DNA from 4 places in the Alteromonas fortis genome. Region 4 is predicted to be linked to each of the others. Evidence: predicted binding sites of a transcription regulator. Region 4 holds the regulator's gene; each other region holds the start of a gene.
What was found. The regulator MetJ, encoded in region 4, represses methionine synthesis genes. The targets are predictions, from matches to a motif close to TAGACGTCTAGACGTCTA.
Positions count from the first base shown of each region.

Region 1: the regulator MetJ is predicted to act here: its motif matches at 2,337-2,354, upstream of serA (phosphoglycerate dehydrogenase).
Region 2: the regulator MetJ is predicted to act here: its motif matches at 2,080-2,097, upstream of msrA (peptide-methionine (S)-S-oxide reductase MsrA).
Region 3: the regulator MetJ is predicted to act here: its motif matches at 3,142-3,159, upstream of metA (homoserine O-acetyltransferase MetA).

Region 1 is NZ_LR812090.1:3,385,365-3,389,884, reverse strand. Features, by position in the region: gene PCAR9_RS14595 (DUF481 domain-containing protein) at 1-667, shown strand, start outside; gene serA (phosphoglycerate dehydrogenase) at 877-2,106, opposite strand; gene rpiA (ribose-5-phosphate isomerase RpiA) at 2,564-3,220, opposite strand; gene PCAR9_RS14580 (5-formyltetrahydrofolate cyclo-ligase) at 3,310-3,954, opposite strand; gene PCAR9_RS14575 (ATP-binding protein) at 3,986-4,520, opposite strand, start outside.
Region 2 is NZ_LR812090.1:3,904,339-3,908,858, forward strand. Features, by position in the region: gene PCAR9_RS16750 (sodium-dependent transporter) at 1-475, opposite strand, end outside; gene PCAR9_RS16755 (SDR family NAD(P)-dependent oxidoreductase) at 806-1,531, opposite strand; gene PCAR9_RS16760 (thiol-disulfide oxidoreductase DCC family protein) at 1,521-1,916, opposite strand; gene msrA (peptide-methionine (S)-S-oxide reductase MsrA) at 2,174-2,719, shown strand; gene PCAR9_RS16770 (hypothetical protein) at 2,823-3,944, opposite strand; gene PCAR9_RS16775 (metallophosphoesterase family protein) at 4,194-4,520, shown strand, end outside.
Region 3 is NZ_LR812090.1:1,154,545-1,159,064, forward strand. Features, by position in the region: gene PCAR9_RS05010 (protein-glutamate methylesterase/protein-glutamine glutaminase) at 1-495, shown strand, start outside; gene PCAR9_RS05015 (ParA family protein) at 524-1,288, shown strand; gene PCAR9_RS05020 (chemotaxis protein CheW) at 1,296-2,099, shown strand; gene PCAR9_RS05025 (chemotaxis protein CheW) at 2,117-2,608, shown strand; gene PCAR9_RS05030 (DUF2802 domain-containing protein) at 2,668-3,102, shown strand; gene metA (homoserine O-acetyltransferase MetA) at 3,224-4,162, shown strand; gene PCAR9_RS05040 (homocysteine S-methyltransferase family protein) at 4,166-4,520, shown strand, end outside.
Region 4 is NZ_LR812090.1:4,178,823-4,183,342, forward strand. Features, by position in the region: gene rpmE (50S ribosomal protein L31) at 393-605, shown strand; gene PCAR9_RS17850 (hypothetical protein) at 780-1,097, opposite strand; gene PCAR9_RS17855 (malic enzyme-like NAD(P)-binding protein) at 1,744-2,979, shown strand; gene metJ (met regulon transcriptional regulator MetJ) at 3,067-3,399, opposite strand; gene metF (methylenetetrahydrofolate reductase) at 3,560-4,447, shown strand.

The sequences.
Region 1 (4,520 bases), 790 kb from region 4:
TTTCACAATGGAAGGGGAGCTTGGCTTCATATCTACATCAGGTAACACTGAGACGACTTCAATCAGCGCGGGTATTACTGCGCACCAAGAGCTAGAAAATTGGAGCAATGACTACGCCCTTGAAGGTCTATACAAAAAAGAAACTACAGAAGATGATAATGGCGAAGACGTTGAGTACACATCTGCACAAAAATTCTTTGGCTCGGCGCAGGGTAACTATAAGCTAGAAAACCCTGATAACCGTCTATTTGCCTTCGCATCATATGAAGACGACCGCTTTAGCAACTTTAACTATCAAGCAACGGTAGCAGCGGGTTGGAACCAAAAAGTGCTAGAGAATGATCGCCACACTCTAGAATATTCAATTGGTCCTGGTTACTCGTTCATTGAAACACAAGAAGATGAAAATCTTGATAGCATGATTGTTCGTGCATCAACAGCGTATTCTTGGAAAATTTCTGACACTGCTAAATTCACGCAAACCGTGAGTACTGAAGTGGGTTCTGACAACACGAAGTCACGTGCTGAATCTGCTCTTACTGCTACCATTAGCGGAAACCTTTCTATGCGTCTTTCTTTCAAACTTGACCACAACACTAACGTTGATGAAGATGTAGAAAAACTTGATACAGAAACTGCTGTAAGCCTAGTTTACAACTTCTTCTAAACTTTGCTGAAGCGCCTTGACTGCTCAACTGTACGTTGAGGCGTTTTAATGTTTTGCTTAGGTAATTCTTTTCTGCGCCATAGTAGTGTTGGAACAGGCACGGAATAAAAGGGTTACTGAGTGAAACAAAAATACAGATACAAAAAACGCTGCATTGTTGCAGCGTTTTTTTAACTAAATATCAAGCAAGCGTTTGATTAAACGTTTGTTTAATGAAGGATTCTGGTCTTAATAGTGCCGTCAATTTGCTGAAGTTCCGCTAGTGCTTCATAGCCGCGATCTTCTTTAACATCCACTACCACATAACCAATTTCAGAGTTAGTTTGTAGATACTGAGCTTCAATGTTGATGTCTTTTTCCGCAAAAGCTTTGTTGATTTGCGTAAGAATACCTGGCTGGTTTTTGTGTACGTGAAGCAAACGCGAACGACCGGTGTGTTCAGGCAGTGATACTTCAGGGAAGTTAACCGCCGACAACGTAGAGCCGTTATCGCTGTATTTTGCTAACTTACCCGCTACTTCAATACCAATGTTCTCTTGCGCTTCCTGCGTGCTTCCGCCAACGTGTGGCGTAAGAATAACGTTGTCGAACGCGCGAAGCGGCGATTCAAACTCTTCAGTGTTAGACTTAGGCTCTACTGGGAAAACATCGATGGCAGCGCCGTTAAGATGGCCACTTTCCAGCGCCTTAGCCAGTGCGTCAATATCAACCACAGTACCGCGAGATGCGTTAATAAGAATGCTGCCTTTTTTCATTTGAGACAGTTCTTTTTCGCCAATCATATCTTGGGTTTGCGGCGTTTCGGGAACGTGTAGTGATACCACATCAGAGGTATTAAGTAGCTTTTCAAGCGACTTCACCTGAGCTGAGTTACCCAGCACTAGCTTGTCTTCGATATCGAAAAATTGAACACGCATACCAAGGTGCTCAGCTAGAATACTAAGTTGTGTACCTATGTGGCCATAGCCGATAATACCTAAGGTTTTTCCGCGAGCTTCGTACGAACCTACTGCGGTCTTTTCCCATTCACCGCGGTGAGCTTTGGCGTTTTTGCTAGGCACTTGACGAAGCAAAAGAATAATTTGCCCAAGAACAAGTTCTGCAACCGAGCGAGTATTAGAAAAAGGCGCGTTAAAAACGGGAATACCACGGCGCTGCGTAGCTTCAAGGTTAACCTGGTTAGTACCAATGCAGAAACAACCAATAGCAACAAGCTTTTGTGCCGCATCAACTACTTTCTCGGTAATCTGTGTGCGTGAACGAATACCAACAAAGTGGGCGTCTTTAATCTTCTCAATTAACTCATCTTCAGGAAGAGAGGTTTTGAGAAATTCAATGTTGCTATACCCATTGTTTTGTAGTGTTTCCAAAGCACTTTGGTGAACACCTTCCAACAACAAAATTCGGATTTTATCCTTCTCTAATGAAACTTTGCTCATGAACTCGCTATCTCTCGCTGATTTAATTGGGGTTGCTGGCAGTGCCAACCATAGGCTCTCATAAATTTTAAGTAGCTAACATCTAAAGATGCACTACCTTATTTGCAACAGAGCCTTGGTTTAGCGCCTGCTATCTAGCGTTTTAGTTACGCTAATTGCTTTAATAATAAAGGTTCATAACCTTAAGCAACATAAACATCTAGCTGTAAAATAGTGTTAATTAAGACATCTAGACGTCTAAACGGAAATTAACAGAAAACACGCTAAGTTAAAAGCAGTATTTTGCTTAGCTTTTCAACAAAACGCTGCGATACAGCCGGTTAAGTCGCCCATATCGCGTAGGCTCATTAAATAAGCTATTGGGCAATAAAGCTTATTGCGACGCAATACCAGCGAACAAGTGAATGACAGGTCGTTTTGGTGCGCTATTCGCCGTGTTTAACTTTTTAAGGGGCTATTACTTAAAGGTTTCAACACCATTGTCGGTTGCACTTAACACTACATCTGCGCCACGTAGCGCAAAAATACCGTTAGTTACTACGCCCGGAATATTATTGATTTTTTGCTCTAACTCACGTGGGTTTAGTATTTCAAGATTGTGGACATCTAAAATAACGTTACCGTTATCTGTCACAACGCCTTGTCTGTACTCGGGGTCGCCACCCAGTTTTACCAGTTCGCGAGCGACAAAAGAGCGAGCCATAGGAATAACTTCTACGGGAAGTGGGAAGTCACCTAAAACAGGCACGCGCTTACTTTCATCTACAATACAAACGAACGTGGTAGCGGCACCCGCGACAATCTTTTCGCGGGTCAGAGCTGCGCCGCCGCCTTTAATCATATGTTTGTGTTCAGTGACTTCGTCGGCACCGTCAATGTAAACTGAAAGGTTGCTAACTTCATTTAACTCGAAGACTTCGATGCCTAAGGCTTTCAAACGCTCGGTAGATGCCTCTGAACTTGAAACCGCGCCTTCAATTTTGTGTTTAATTTTGCCCAGTTCTTCTATGAAAAAATTAACAGTAGAGCCCGTACCCACACCGACAATACTGTCTGCTTCAACATAGTCGATGGCTGCTTTGGCTACGGCTTGCTTTTTTTCGTTCTGATCCATGGTTACTCTCCAACTTATTATGCTTGCAAGTGTAACTTATAAGTGAACATGAACCCATAAGTTCATAGGTTCAATTTGATATAGTGAAATTACGGTTTAGTGAATATAAGTGTGCGAGAAGGAGTCACTATAGCATCGAGCGGTACATCCCACGGCGCAGTGGGCAGGGCATTAACTTCTTGCACATCGTGAGCGATACCTACCAATTTTGGAGTATGCTGTTTCAAGGCTGATTGAGTATTTAACTTGCGTTGTGTAAAGCTTAAGGTGCGGTCGTAATAGCCGCCACCCATACCCAAGCGGTTTCCGTTTGTATCAAACCCCACTAGCGGCATAAGGATAACATCGCATTGTGTAACAGGTATGACGGCTTCACAGGACAATACAGGCTCTTCTATGTTGTATTTGTTATTAATTAACAAAGAATCGGGGGTATAAGATAAAAAAAGCAAGTGCCCTTTGCATACAGGGTGTAGCACAGGCAATGCGAATTTTTTGTGCAAGTGCTGCCAGGTTGATTCAATGTAGTATTTTAAGTTTACTTCGCCATCGTTAACCAAGTACCCGGCTACAGTAGTTGCGCTCTTAACAAAGGGGAGGGTGTTTAGCTGGGCCGCGATGCACTGTGCCGCGTCTTCACGCTGTTCGTCAGGTAAACTACGGCGCGCTTCGCGAAGCTTTTTGCGAAGTTGGGCTCTAGCTTTCTGTTTTTCTGGTGAAACGCTTACTTGCATATTGGGCTACCTTGCATGGCGTGAAGGGCCGTTAGTGATTCTTCTGCCCTAAATAGTGATTCAGCACGCGCACCAGCTCAATATTGTCTATGGGTTTGGTTAGCACGTCATCAAGACCTCGCTCTCGCAAATACTCTGACTCAGTGATCACGTCAGCGGTTAATGCTACAACAGGTAAGCTTGGCTTATAAGCTTTTATCTGTGCTGTCGCTTCGTCGCCTTGAATGCCGGGTAAGTTAAGGTCCATTAGCACTAAGTCAACAGGGTTAGCTCTAGCGTATTCAACCCCCTCCTCACCTGTGCTTACCACAGAAAGCGCCACACCTAATTTTTCAAACAAGGTTTGAATAACCACCTGGTTTATATAGTGGTCTTCAACGACTAATACATTTGCAGATTTATCAATGTTAACTTGTGCTACAAAGCTCTGTGGTTGTGCCTCAACGAACTGATTCGCACTTAGCGCGTCGGCGGGCAGGGTTACGCTTATGCGGGTACCGTGATTTAATTTACTGCTAACTTTAATCGTCCCATCCATAAGCTCGATAAGACGCCTGGATATATTT
Region 2 (4,520 bases), 270 kb from region 4:
CTTGAAGAATAAGGTAAACCACACCAACAACAGCAGCCATGTAGACGAAAATAGACTCTGAATTAATAAACACCCCAAAGGTATTGGGGTCTGCTAGTTTGTCTAAGTTTCCGCTAACTGCTTCAAATAAATAGCCAAAAAGCCATACAGTAATAACCATGTAGAAAACCGCAATCATAAACGGCGTGGCAATCGCAAACCAGCCTGCAAGTTTCCACTTCTTTTCGTTACCACTGATAGCGCTGTATGCGCCTAATGGGTCTTTTTTAGCATGGCGGCCCACTGACATCTCCGCCAGCATAACCGGTAAACAAATGGCAAAAACAAAAATGGCGTACATTAAAAGGAAAGCCCCACCACCGTTTTTAGCTGCACCGACAGGGAAACCCACCAAATTACCAATGCCCACTGCAGAGCCTGCAGCAGCCAATATAAAACCTATGCGCGATCCGAACTGTTCTCTGGCCCCGCTCATATCCATTCCTCTTGTTGAGTTATTGTTATAACAGTTCGCTTGTCACGCCTTATGACATACAAATTAGCCTTGTATAAAACAATCACTTTTTTGCACTCACAATTTGTACTTGTTGTTCGTTCTTGATTCTCGTCGGAATCAAGCCGAGCGAACTGGTATTATTTATTATTAGGATGGCGTTTGTTGTTATGACTCACGTGTGGCGTCAACGCGTTGTATTGCTACCTCTATGGGCGTATCAATACGCTGCACCATTCCCAAAATAGCATGGTAACAGCAGTGAAATAAAAAGTCTTGATGTTGAACTTGCTGAAACGATGATAGACCGTATCACCAAGTTACCACTTCACCATTCCAGTCAATAAAATGGCAAGCTTGCTCCCGATCAAGCGCTGAAAGGTGGTGAACAAGCTGTTTGGCGGTAAACTCTGGTGTAAAGAGTTTTTTAGCGGCTACATTTTTTTGGAATGGCTTTGACAGTCCTGTATCAACAGTACCTGGGTGGTAGCATACCAGCATGACATCTTTTAATCTGCGCTTGTACTCTACCGATGCTGTTTTAACAAACATATTGAGCGCGGCTTTCGATGCACGGTAGCCATACCATCCGCCAAGCCCGTTGTCTGATATGCTCCCTACTCTCGCGCTTAGGCAAACAAGGGTAGACCCTTCTTTACTCATAACATTGACTAAATGCTTAAGCCATATAGAGGGAATAATGCTATTTGTCGCGAAGTACGCTGTCAGGGCTTCCTCACTGACATCTTCTAAGCGTTTTTCTGGGTGAATACCATCGTTTTCGTTATGCAAAAAACCGGTTGTTATTACTACCGTATTTAACACAACGTCTTGCTCAGCGAGTTGTTTTACAAAACCGCAAATGTGCTTATCATTCTGTTCAGAAATTTGATGATACGAAACATTCTCTAGGTTGTTGCTTTCAGATGCAGCTGCACGACTTACTGCAAACACCTTTGCGCCTGCACTGCGATATTGTTCTATGAGCGCAGACGCTATACCGCCAGATGCGCCCACTATAAGTACGTTATTTTCCATTCGGCTCTCCCGGTACACAGCGGTCGCACTGGCGCTTTTTACCCGTTAAAAGGTAAGAAATGGTATATCTATGTTTTGCAAATACATTGTAGAAAGCATCGGCGGCATAACGAATAACAGGCCAGCGAAGCGGAGCATAGATCCAGCCCATACCCACTGCTTTCCACGCTTCATGGGTAACATCAAGTCCGGTAATTAGGGTGCCATCCTCGCGAAGGCCATGAATTCTGGCATTAAGCGCATGCCAATCCATGGTTGGATAACGACTTGCAAAGTCAGGGGCCTGAATGTCGACCAGTGTGAGTTTGTTATGTTTGTCTCTTTTGCGTAGATGACGCATTTCGGCTATGCACAAAGGGCAATAACCATCATAAAAAATAATCACTTCTACCTACCTCTGCCACTTACGACGCTTATCGCTCGAAGACGGTTTCGCCCATGCAAACATGGAAAAATATAGATTAGAACGCGTTTGCCTTGCACTATCAGCGCTCTTATCGTGTTCAGTTTAAAACCGTTTCAAGCCGTCGCACGTTATTCTTATTTAATATTCGTTTATACGATAAAAAAATACGCTTGGATGACTTGTGTTGTGACCTAGGGGCACCCACACTACAAGCAAAGATTAAGAGAGGTTTTATTATGGCAAATTTACAAGTGGCCACTTTAGCAGGCGGATGCTTCTGGTGTATCGAGTCCGCGTTCAACACTGTCGAAGGCGTAGAAAAAGCAATTTCTGGCTATGCTGGAGGTGAAAAAGCCGATCCAACCTATGAAGAGGTATGTACGGGAAATACTGGCCATGCAGAAGTGGTACAAGTAACGTTTGATGCAGACAACATCAGCTACCGTGAAATTTTAGAAATTTTCTTCGCGCTTCATGATCCTACTCAGCTAAACAGACAGGGTAATGATGTGGGTACTCAGTATCGCAGCGCAATCTTCTATCACGACGATGCTCAAAAAGCGGAAGCTGAAAAAATTATTGCACAAATCACAGAGGAAGAAATTTGGCCCGACCCGGTAGTCACTGAAATAGTAGCCGTGAATAACTACTATGACGCCGAAGACTATCATCAGGATTATTTCAAAAACAATCCGCAGAACCAGTATTGCTCTATGGTGGTTGCACCTAAGCTTGCAAAATTCAAAAAGACTTTTGCTTCTCGCCTTCGCAGCGATGCATAAGTAAAGTCAGCTTTTTTAGCGGCGTTTACAGATTGGCTAAAACGAAAGGGTTGCTTGGTAGCAACCCTTTTTCGGTTTGAAGGTCATCTTGAGTAGATAGACGCTAATCAAACCAAACGTCATTGATTTCTATCGGAAACAGTAACGGTGCTAAATCTTCATAACGCGTCTTATGCGCCTCACATGTCGCGTTTTTCATGTAATTCTTTTCCCACGGATCGTTAATTATCCATAGCGTACTATCAATAGTGACTAACCCTTCCATTGATGAATTATCCATTGTGTACTGTTCACAACTCTGGTCACTGGCAACATCAAAAATAATGGGAATGCGCTTTGTTGGCTTGTTGCCAGTGGTATCGATTACCCATAATTCATTGTCGTTTCTTGCAGCGCCAAATAAATATGATGCGCCTGTTGAGTGCGTATATAAAGCCAAGCCATTTATGGGGTGATTTCCCGAGGTAAACGAAGGAAGCTGTAGGTCTGGTTCGCTCACGGTCGCAAAATCGCTCGATGAGAAAAAGTCTTTATCGACAGACAATGTAAAGACTCGTGGCTGTCCCGCTTTGTCTTTTTCCAATGCCAAATACAAAGTGCCGTCTTCTGCCATAGTGAGGCCTTCAATGCCATCATTGGGGAAGTTCCCTACTTCGAACTCTTTCGGAAATTGTATTGGACGTACGTCTGACATTTCAACATCACCATTGTCCTTGCGAGTTAATTTAACCAATAGGGTTGGGTAGTCCGTAGAGCCTGTATCTTCGTACTTGGTTTCACAACGAGGGCTTAAGGCGCCAGTACGGGTAGCGTCTTCTGTGACGGTATAGATGACATTAGCATCTCTAGGGTCTACCGCTAACGCTTCTAAATCTGGCTGTTCGCTTAAGTAGCCATAAAAGCAGCTTCGACGCACGCTCCTTGAGAATGAAAAGCGCATACTAGACGCGCTTAGCGTTGCCGTGTCTGGTGAAATGCTATGTAACTTCAACTGCTGCGTAGCATCCGCGCTTGCATCTGCAATGGTTACTAGCTGTCCGTCTAGCACTACTAGCCCTGATGTTTGGGGGTCAAACATCACTTTTCCAGATTCATCGAGGATCCACTTCCCTACCGTTGTTTCTGTCAAATCGGTGGGTTCTGGACTAATAATGACATCTTTGGGCTCACTGCATGCGGTGACCAGCATCGCGGTTAAAACGGTGGCAGTTAAATATTTAAGCATAATATGAAGTCCCCTCTCGACTCACTAGAGCGAGAGCAAAAGCTAAAACTGAAAAAATTGTAAGGGAGTATATCGAGCATACCGTTTATGCACAAAAAAGAGTAAGGTTATAGCGGTTATTTACATTAGCGACTGCTTTTGTATCTGTAAAACACAATCAAGATCGTAAAGCGCCTCAATATAGGTGCGAAAAAAGTGTTTTAGCTAGCAAAACGAGTATTGAAGGAGAAAGCCATTCCTACGCAGCACTTGCCCCAAGTCATTGCAGGGCCAATAGTTAGAAAAGTGACGCCTACTGAAAGCCATATATGGGTAGTCACTAGTAACGCCGAAGCACCATCGCTGAAACTATCGTCTTGTGACCATACAATAGCGGGTGAGTGTCAGAGTGAAACGGTACGCGTAGGGTCTTTTGCCTTCATTCACCTCATCTCTTTTTACGCCGCTGATCCTTTTAAAGACAGAGCGCGAATTAGCTATCAACTGTTATTTGACGATTCGTCTGCCCAAGCCGCATGGGAAAAAGAACAGCGCGCAATACTCTACGATGGTCAATCTTCGCCAAGCTTTCACTAC
Region 3 (4,520 bases), 3.0 Mb from region 4:
TTTCCTCATCCTATTTTACTTGTGCAGCATATGCCTGGAACTTTCACTACTGCATTTGCACAGCGTTTAGATAGTAACTGTAAAATTAAAGTGAAAGAAGCAGAGCATGGCGATGTTTTAGCACCTGGGCACGCTTATCTTGCCCCGGGGGGAAAGCAAATGTTGCTCGAATCTATCGGTAGCAATAAGCGAATTTCCATCGTTGATGCAAGCCAGTCTGATAAGGTGAATTATAAGCCAAGCGTAGATCTAACCTTTAGCTCGTTGGCTAAAGTTTATGGTGGCGACGTGCTGGGAATCATCTTAACGGGTATGGGGGCAGACGGTCGAGAGGGCTGTCGAATACTCAAGGATAAGGGCGCGACTATTTGGGCGCAAGACCAAGACTCCTGTGTGGTTTACGGTATGCCTCAAGCTGTCGCTGTGGCTAATATATCGAGTAAAAATATTAATATCGATGATATAAGCAGTTGCGTTCAAACCGAAATGCGATAGCAGTTTGAACAGTAATGGAACAGTGATTATGAAAGTGTGGACTGTGGCAAATCAAAAAGGCGGGGTAGGTAAAACTACCACAACCGTAAGCCTTGGCGGCTTGCTAGCTCAAAAGGGCAAGCGAGTGCTCATGATAGATACCGATCCCCACGCATCGCTTAGTTACTATTTTGGTATTGATGCAGAAGCGACAAGCCATTCTGTTTACGACATTTTTATTAAGTCTAACGAGATTACTGCCGATAATGTTATGGACTGTCTCAGTCCTACAAAACTCGACAATTTATATGTGTTACCCGCAACCATGGCATTGGCGACGTTAGACCGAACCATGGGAAGCGAGCAGGGGATGGGCTTAGTGCTAAAAAAAGCACTAGCTAAAATATCCAGTGAGTTCGACTTTGCTATCATCGACTGCCCGCCTGTATTGGGCGTGTTAATGGTTAATGCCTTAGCGGCATGCGATAAGGTTATTGTTCCGACTCAGACAGAATATTTGGCGCTTAAAGGCTTAGATAGAATGATACGCACTATGGAAATAATGGGGCGTTCATTAGATAAGTCTTTTGATACTCTGATCATCCCTACTTTATTCGATAAGCGAACAAACGCCGCACTAGCGTCGAGAAAACGCTTAATGAGTGATTACGGTGAACGTGTATGGGAAGGTGTCATCCCGGTGGATACTCATTTTAGGGATGCTAGTTTGGTGCAGCTTCCTATCTCTGCTGCGTATCCAAAGACAAGAGGTGTAAATGCCTACGATAAACTGTTAGCCGTATTGGAGAAATAACAAGACCATGAGCAAGCAATCGCCATTTGCCCGTGAAGAAGTGATGGAGGCATACCTAGACAGTCTTCTGAAAGAGCCTGAAACTCCTGAAGATGTCACTGCGCGCACGGCAAAATTGCTTGAGCAGGCCTCTCAGCAAATGGCTGAGTCAGCCCTTGTATCAACGGCTAGCGATAGCGAAGCGCACGTCAACAAAGAAGAAGCGTTAGCTGAAGAGGTCTCTTCGTTAATTGAAAGTCAAAATTTAAAGACGATTGATAGCGAAAAGCAGCATTCATCCGTTGAGGTACCTGTACAGGCAGAAGAAAGTGAGGTAAGTGTTCCTGAGAGTTTAAAAACTCCACTAAAGGATACTCTCGGTTTCCGCTTTCAGGCGCTATTCTTTGAGGTTGCAGGGCTAACGCTTGCGGTTCCCTTAACTTCGCTAGGGGGGATCCACCAAATTGAAAAAATTGGCCCTTTATTTGGAAAACCTGACTGGTTTATGGGTGTAATGTTGCACAGAGAGTCTAAACTAAGTGTTGTTGACTCTGCAAAATGGGTAATGCCAGAAAAATACGACGAAAATCTCGCACAATCGCTCAACTACCGATATCTTATAATGTTAGGAGAGAGTGCGTGGGGACTAGCAAGCGAAAAGCTTGTAAACACGGTCAATTTGACTACCGATGACGTAAAATGGCGCGAGTCCACAGGTAAACGTCCCTGGTTAGCAGGGATGGTTAAAGAAAAAATGTGTGCGTTAATTGACGTTGAAGAATTAATATCTATGCTTAACAAAGGCTTAGGCAGTAACGACCAGACGCCATAGTATTGGGAGCCAGGTTCATGAGCGATGAAAGAATGAATAATAACGCTAGCGACAGTAACGATGAAGTCCTTCAATGGGTGACGTATCGCTTAGGTGAAGAAACGTACGGTATTAACGTAATGCAAGTACAAGAAGTATTGCGTTATACCGAAATAGCCCCTGTACCCGGTGCGCCTGATTATGTGCTTGGTATTATTAACTTGCGTGGTAACGTGGTAACCGTCATCGATACCCGTGCGCGTTTTGGGCTACCACCAACGGAAATCACAGACAACACTCGTATAGTGATCATAGAGTCTGACGAACAGGTTGTCGGTATCTTAGTGGATAGTGTCGCCGAAGTGGTGTACTTAAAATCTTCAGAAATCGACAGCGCCCCTAACGTTGGTACTGAAGAAAGTGCTAAATTTATCCAAGGCGTTAGCAATCGTGATGGCGAATTGCTTATTCTTGTCGATTTGAATAAATTGCTCAGCGACGAAGAGTGGGATGAGCTTAGCAATATCTAAACAATGAATAGGCGGCATGTATTGTCTATGTCGCCACCATTTCCCCAAGGGTTATGTCCATGGAATGGCAGCTTGCTGCACCTACCTTAATTGAACTTATCTTGTGCGGTTTTATCATAGTGCTTGCTGTTACTGTAAGTATTCTGTATTCGCACATTAAGCAGTTACGTACAGCTTTAAGCGATAGCGAGCAAAATAGTGCATCGGCCATTGCGCGAATTGAGGCGCTCGCTAACAACGCAAATAATCAACAAACCGAGGCGCAAGCACGCACTCTGGTTATCACTCGCCACCTTCAAGAACTAGACGAAAAGCAAACTGATATAGAAAATCAGCTTCGCGAACTCAAAATGCAGGACCCTTCACTACGTTTATATCAGCGTGCTGCAGACTTAGTTAAGCAAGGCGCCAGCGTTGAAGAAATCATCGAGGCCTGTGACATTCCTCGCGCTGAAGCTGAGATGTTAATGATGGTGCATAAGCAAAATAGCTAGTTGTTTGTATCGATAGGCTCGTCTTAAAAAAGAAACGTTTAGACGTCTAGACGTAAAGATGTTGACATATCGCCAGTTATAGACACAATACAGGTATTGTAATTTATCACTGGAGTCCTCTATGCCAATTCGTATTCCTGAGCAATTACCCGCGCAGAATGTACTACTAGGTGAAAATATTTTTACCATGGACATGGACAGGGCTGCCAATCAGGATATTCGTCCTCTCGAAGTCGGCATTCTTAATTTGATGCCGAACAAGATAGAAACGGAAGTGCAGTTGCTTCGCCTATTGTCAAATACGCCGCTGCAAATAAACGTAGACTTGATTCGAATTGATAATCAAGCACCAAAAAATACTCCCCAATCACACATGGATGCCTTCTACCACGACTTTTCAGCAGTCGCGAACAAAAAATACGATGGCCTTATTGTTACTGGCGCACCCCTAGCGCTTATCGACTATGAAGAAGTGAAGTATTGGGAAACCATGACCAAAATATTGGAATGGGCACAGCGGCACGTTAACTCTACTTTATACCTGTGCTGGGCTGCTCACGCTGCTATGTATCACTTTTATGGTATTACTCGAAAGATTAGAGACGAAAAGTTTTCAGGAGTTTTTCAACATAAAGTGAACGACCCGAACAATGAGCTTTTAAGAGGCTTCGACCCAACTTTTCATGCCCCTCACTCTCGTTACGGGCATATCGATACTTCTCTGTATAACAGTGTCGAAGGCCTTAGCGTTGTGGCAGAATCTGAGGACGTGGGTGCCTATATCGTAGCGTCAGAAGACAAGCGAATGGTGTTTGTAACAGGCCATCCAGAATATGACCCTGATACGCTTAAAGACGAGTACTTACGGGATATTGCCGCGGGTCAAACCCCAGCAATGCCAAAAAATTATTTTGAAGGGGATGATCCAGCCAAGTCTCCTATTGTACAGTGGCGCTCGCACGGCAGCCTATTGTTTACAAACTGGCTGAATTATTATGTCTATCAGACCACGCCTTACGATTTAAGTCAGCTTGCTGAAAAGTCACAGCCAAAGAGGTAGCACGTGAGCCAAAGAGAAATTTCTAGCGCGCAGGCAACGCTTACAGAAGCCGCTAAAAAACGCATTCTTATACTAGACGGTGCAATGGGCACCATGATCCAGCGCCACAAGTTGGAAGAAGAAGATTACCGCGGGACACAGTTTGCAGACTGGCATTGCGACGTAAAGGGTAATAACGACCTATTAGTGCTTACCCAGCCAGACATTATTTATCAGATTCACTGTGATTATTTTGAAGCTGGCGCGGATATTATAGAAACCAATACCTTTAACGCGACGACTATCGCTATGGCCGACTATGATATGCAGGCTCAATCACGGGATATCAATGTGGCTGCGGCTAAGTTAGCGCGCAAAG
Region 4 (4,520 bases):
TACACTGAAACTATTTATTTAGAGGCTACATGCATACCTGTAGGTTACAGCAATGTGCGCTGCTAGCAGCTAGCTACACCCCTAGCTATACCTTTTGCTATTACCGCACAATTTTGCCATTAGCGCACATGGGCCTAGCCTTGAAAGACAAATATTTAAACATATTTTACTGGTAAGCATGAAAGGAATGTTGTTTGTTTAGGCGTCTTGTTGAGTTCTCTTGTTTAACATTTGGACAAAAACCGCTTGATCAAGCCACTTCCATCCTATATTATGCGCCGCTCTTTTTGCGATGGGTTGTTCGTTGAACGACTTATCATTTGAATTAAGTAACGTATGGTGTGCGACTTCGGGTTGTATAGCGATACGGCCTTATTATTTGAGGTAACCCAATGAAACAAGATATCCACCCTAAATACGAAGAAATCAAAGCAACTTGCTCATGCGGTAACGTATTGAACATCCGCTCTACGCTTGGTAAAGACATCAACCTAGACGTATGTTCTTCATGCCACCCATTCTACACTGGTAAGCAACGTAACGTTGATACTGGTGGTCGTGTTGACCGCTTCAAGAAGCGTTTCGGTGCATTGGGCAAAAAGTAAGCCTGATATCGAGTTCGAAAAAAGCGCCTATATGGCGCTTTTTTATTGCCTGAAGGTTACTATTCATGTCAGAAACTACTGTTGAATAGCTTCCACTTATGCAAGCGCCTCTAATTAAAAGCTAATTGATCATATCAATAACGCTTACACTTAAAATCAAAACACTCATTATACTTAATGAAATTTTTTGATTCCTGACAGATGTTTATCCCAGTTTCCTCTACTTTGTTTTTTACACGCCTCTTCACTGTCAAAATAAATACCAACAGGAATAGACTTTATAGATTCAAGGGCTATATTCACCTGGTTTATGAAGTCCATATCCCAACCGCTTATCAATGCTTGCTGTTTCTCCCGCTCCGTATTAAAGATGGCAATAACTTTAGGCGCTTTCCAAGGCCCTAGATGTGTAAGCCATACAAAACCATTATGGTCAGATTTTACGTTTTCACACACGTCAGTTAGCACTGCGACTAGTTTTCTTTCTGTCATATTCTTTGTTTCAAAAGCTAGCTTGAAAGGTTTCTTGTCGTATTTTACCAGATAAATGAAAGCGAAATTAAAGAGGTTTATCTTTGTGCAATATTATCTAGCACTGTTTTTAAGAATATAAATTGATAAGTATTTTAGCCGTTAAAGCACCCGCATCTACAATACCATTACAATACACCCTCAAAATATTAAGCGGATTAACAATAAATTTTATGAATGACAATTATAGGCTTATTTTACTGGTCTAATTAGTATGCCTAACCTACATTGATAATTGAGAATTCTGATCAGATATGTACACAGTGATTGGCTGTGTTAGAGTTGCGATCGGCACCTTGATAGTGAGCATTAATTTTATGAATAATGCTTTACTATAAAGGCTCGTGGCGCTTTTGGATATAAATGTAGGTCTAAATGTTAGTCCTAATATCAACAGCGATATGTGAGGAAAATCAGAAAGCGTTAACGCTAGGTCTGCAGTTTCCAACGTACCACACCAGTGCTCACAACTATTTATAATCACTTTTGTCATTAGTTGGTTGTAACGCGCTTATGTTTATCTACCTATAACTACAACGATAATAAAATAGCTACAGAGCGTGAACGAAAACACCGATGAACCCTACATCTAAGGATACTTTTTTACATGTCAGATTTTAGACAACGCGCACTTGACTATCACGCCAAACCCACGCCTGGAAAAATTCGCGTAGAGCTATCTAAGCCTGCCGATAGTGTTGACGATCTTGCTCTTGCTTATAGCCCGGGCGTTGCCGAACCGGTGAGAGAAATCGCCGAAGATGCAGATAATGCCTATAAATATACGGGTAAAGGCAACCTTATTGCTGTTATTAGTAACGGAACGGCAATTTTAGGATTAGGCAATTTAGGCCCATTAGCTTCAAAACCTGTCATGGAAGGTAAAGCGCTTCTATTTAAACGCTTTGCTGGTTTAGATGCCATTGATATTGAAGTGAAACATCGTACGACGGAAGAATTCATCAATACTGTAGCCAATATTGCTGATACGTTTGGCGGTATTAACCTAGAAGATATCAAAGCGCCGGAATGCTTTGAAATTGAGCAAGAGCTTATTAAGCGCTGTAGAATCCCAGTATTCCATGATGATCAGCACGGCACCGCTATTGTAACCGCCGCAGGTATGCTTAACGCTTTAGAGATTCAGGGCAAAAATATAGAGAACGCTAAAATTGTTTGCATGGGCGCTGGCGCAGCAGCGGTTGCCTGTATGGAGCTACTGATTAAGTGTGGTGCCCAGCGTGAGCGTATCTACATGTTAGATAGGAAAGGCGTTATCCACACTCGTCGCGAAGATTTAACTGAGCACAAGAAGCTGTTTGCTAACAACACTGATAAGCGCACCCTTGAAGATGTAATGGAAGGCGCAGATATCTTTGTCGGTGTATCAGGCCCTGATGTTTTACCGCCAGAAGCGCTTTCTTTGATGGCTGAAAATCCAATTGTATTTGCATGCTCTAACCCTGACCCAGAGATAAAGCCTGAACTCGCTCACGAAGTACGTAAAGACCTAATTATGGCTACTGGACGCTCAGACTACCCTAATCAGGTAAACAACGTGCTGTGCTTTCCATTTATTTTCCGTGGCGCTCTAGACGTTCGCGCTACAGCTATTAATGACGAGATGAAAGTGGCGGCAGTTGAAGCCCTTCGTGCTATTACAAAAGAACCCGTCCCAGAGGAAGTATTAGCCGCAAGTAAAAGTGACAGCCTAACGTTTGGTAAGGATTATATTATTCCCAAGCCTATGGACCCACGTCTGTGCGAGCGTATTGCTACCGCTGTATCTAAGGCGGCTATTGAGTCGGGCGTTGCACGAGTGCCTGAAAACCCGGAAGAATAAAGATACAAAAAAACGGCGCTGTGTTGTAGGTAATTACTTACATCCGCTAACATACAATACAGGGCCGTGTCTCTTAAATGCTAGATATCAGTCGTCTTCAGACACATCATTTTCGAAGCTTGGATCAATACCCATTTCTTCCATAATGCGCCTAGCTTCAGCCGGCACGCGATTAGGGTTGTCTTTACGCAGGTCATCGTCGTTAGGCAAAGGTTGTCCGGTAAACGCGTGTAAAAACGCTTCACACAACAGTTCCGAATTAGTGGCGTGGCGCAAATTATTGATTTGGCGGCGGGTACGCTCATCAGTAAGTGCTTTAAGCACATTAATAGGTATAGAGACAGTGACTTTCTTTACCTGCTCGCTCTTTTTCCCATGCTCTGCGTAGGGGTGAATATATTTACCGTTCCATTCTGCCATTGTACTAACTCGGTCTACTCTTTTTATATTATGAAGAGAAATTCTAAACAAGTTCACGAAAAGGTCAATTGAGCAGTGTAAACCTCTTGACGTCTAGACATATATTCTTTAATTTAGACGTCTAAACGTCTATAAGATTAAATTTTTGAGAGTATAAACCATGGTTTCTTACGCACAAGGTATCGATGCATTAAACCAGTCCCTGTCGGAGCTGCGTGATATTGATGTATCTTTTGAATTCTTTCCGCCTAAAACGGAAGCCATGGAACAAACCCTGTGGAAGTCGGTTGAACGTCTAGCCCCGCTAAAGCCAAGCTACATGTCGGTTACTTACGGCGCCAATAGCGGTGAACGTGACAGAACCCACGATGTGGTAAAACGTATTCAACAGCAAACAGGCGTTGCTGCCGTTCCTCACTTAACCTGTGTCGACGCAAGCCGTGATGAATTAAAGCAAATTGCAAGAGACTACTGGGATTCTGGCATTCGCCGTATTGTCGCCCTGCGTGGCGACTTGCCTAAAGGGGTAGACAAAACAGAGATGTATGCCTCTGACTTAGTTGCCTTACTAAAAGACGTTGCCGATTTTGATATTTCAGTTGCTGCCTACCCAGAAAAACACCCTGAAGCGCCAAATGCGCAGTTCGACTTGCTAAACCTTAAACGCAAAGCTGAAGCTGGCGCTACCGAAGCGATAACCCAGTTCTTCTTCGATACGAGTGTTTACCTGCGATTTAGAGACCGTGCAGCCGCCGCGGGAGTAGACTTAGACATAGTTCCAGGAATTTTACCTGTGACTAACTACCAAACGTTAGTAAGGTTTGCTGGCTTTACAGACGTGCACGTTCCGGGCTGGTTGCACAAGATGTTCGACGGTCTTGATGCAGATGATCAAGCCACTCGTAACCTAATAGGCGCTAATATTGCCATGGACCAAGTGAAGGTACTGGCAAAAGAAGGGGTGAAGCACTTTCACTTCTATACTCTCAACCGTAGTGAACTAAGCTATGCAATCTGTCATATGCTAGGTGTGCGCTCCGGCGATTGATTTTGTGTAGCGGTAACAAAGCTATACAAGTAGATAACTAAAGGCGCATTCCATGCGCCTTTGTTGTATAAAG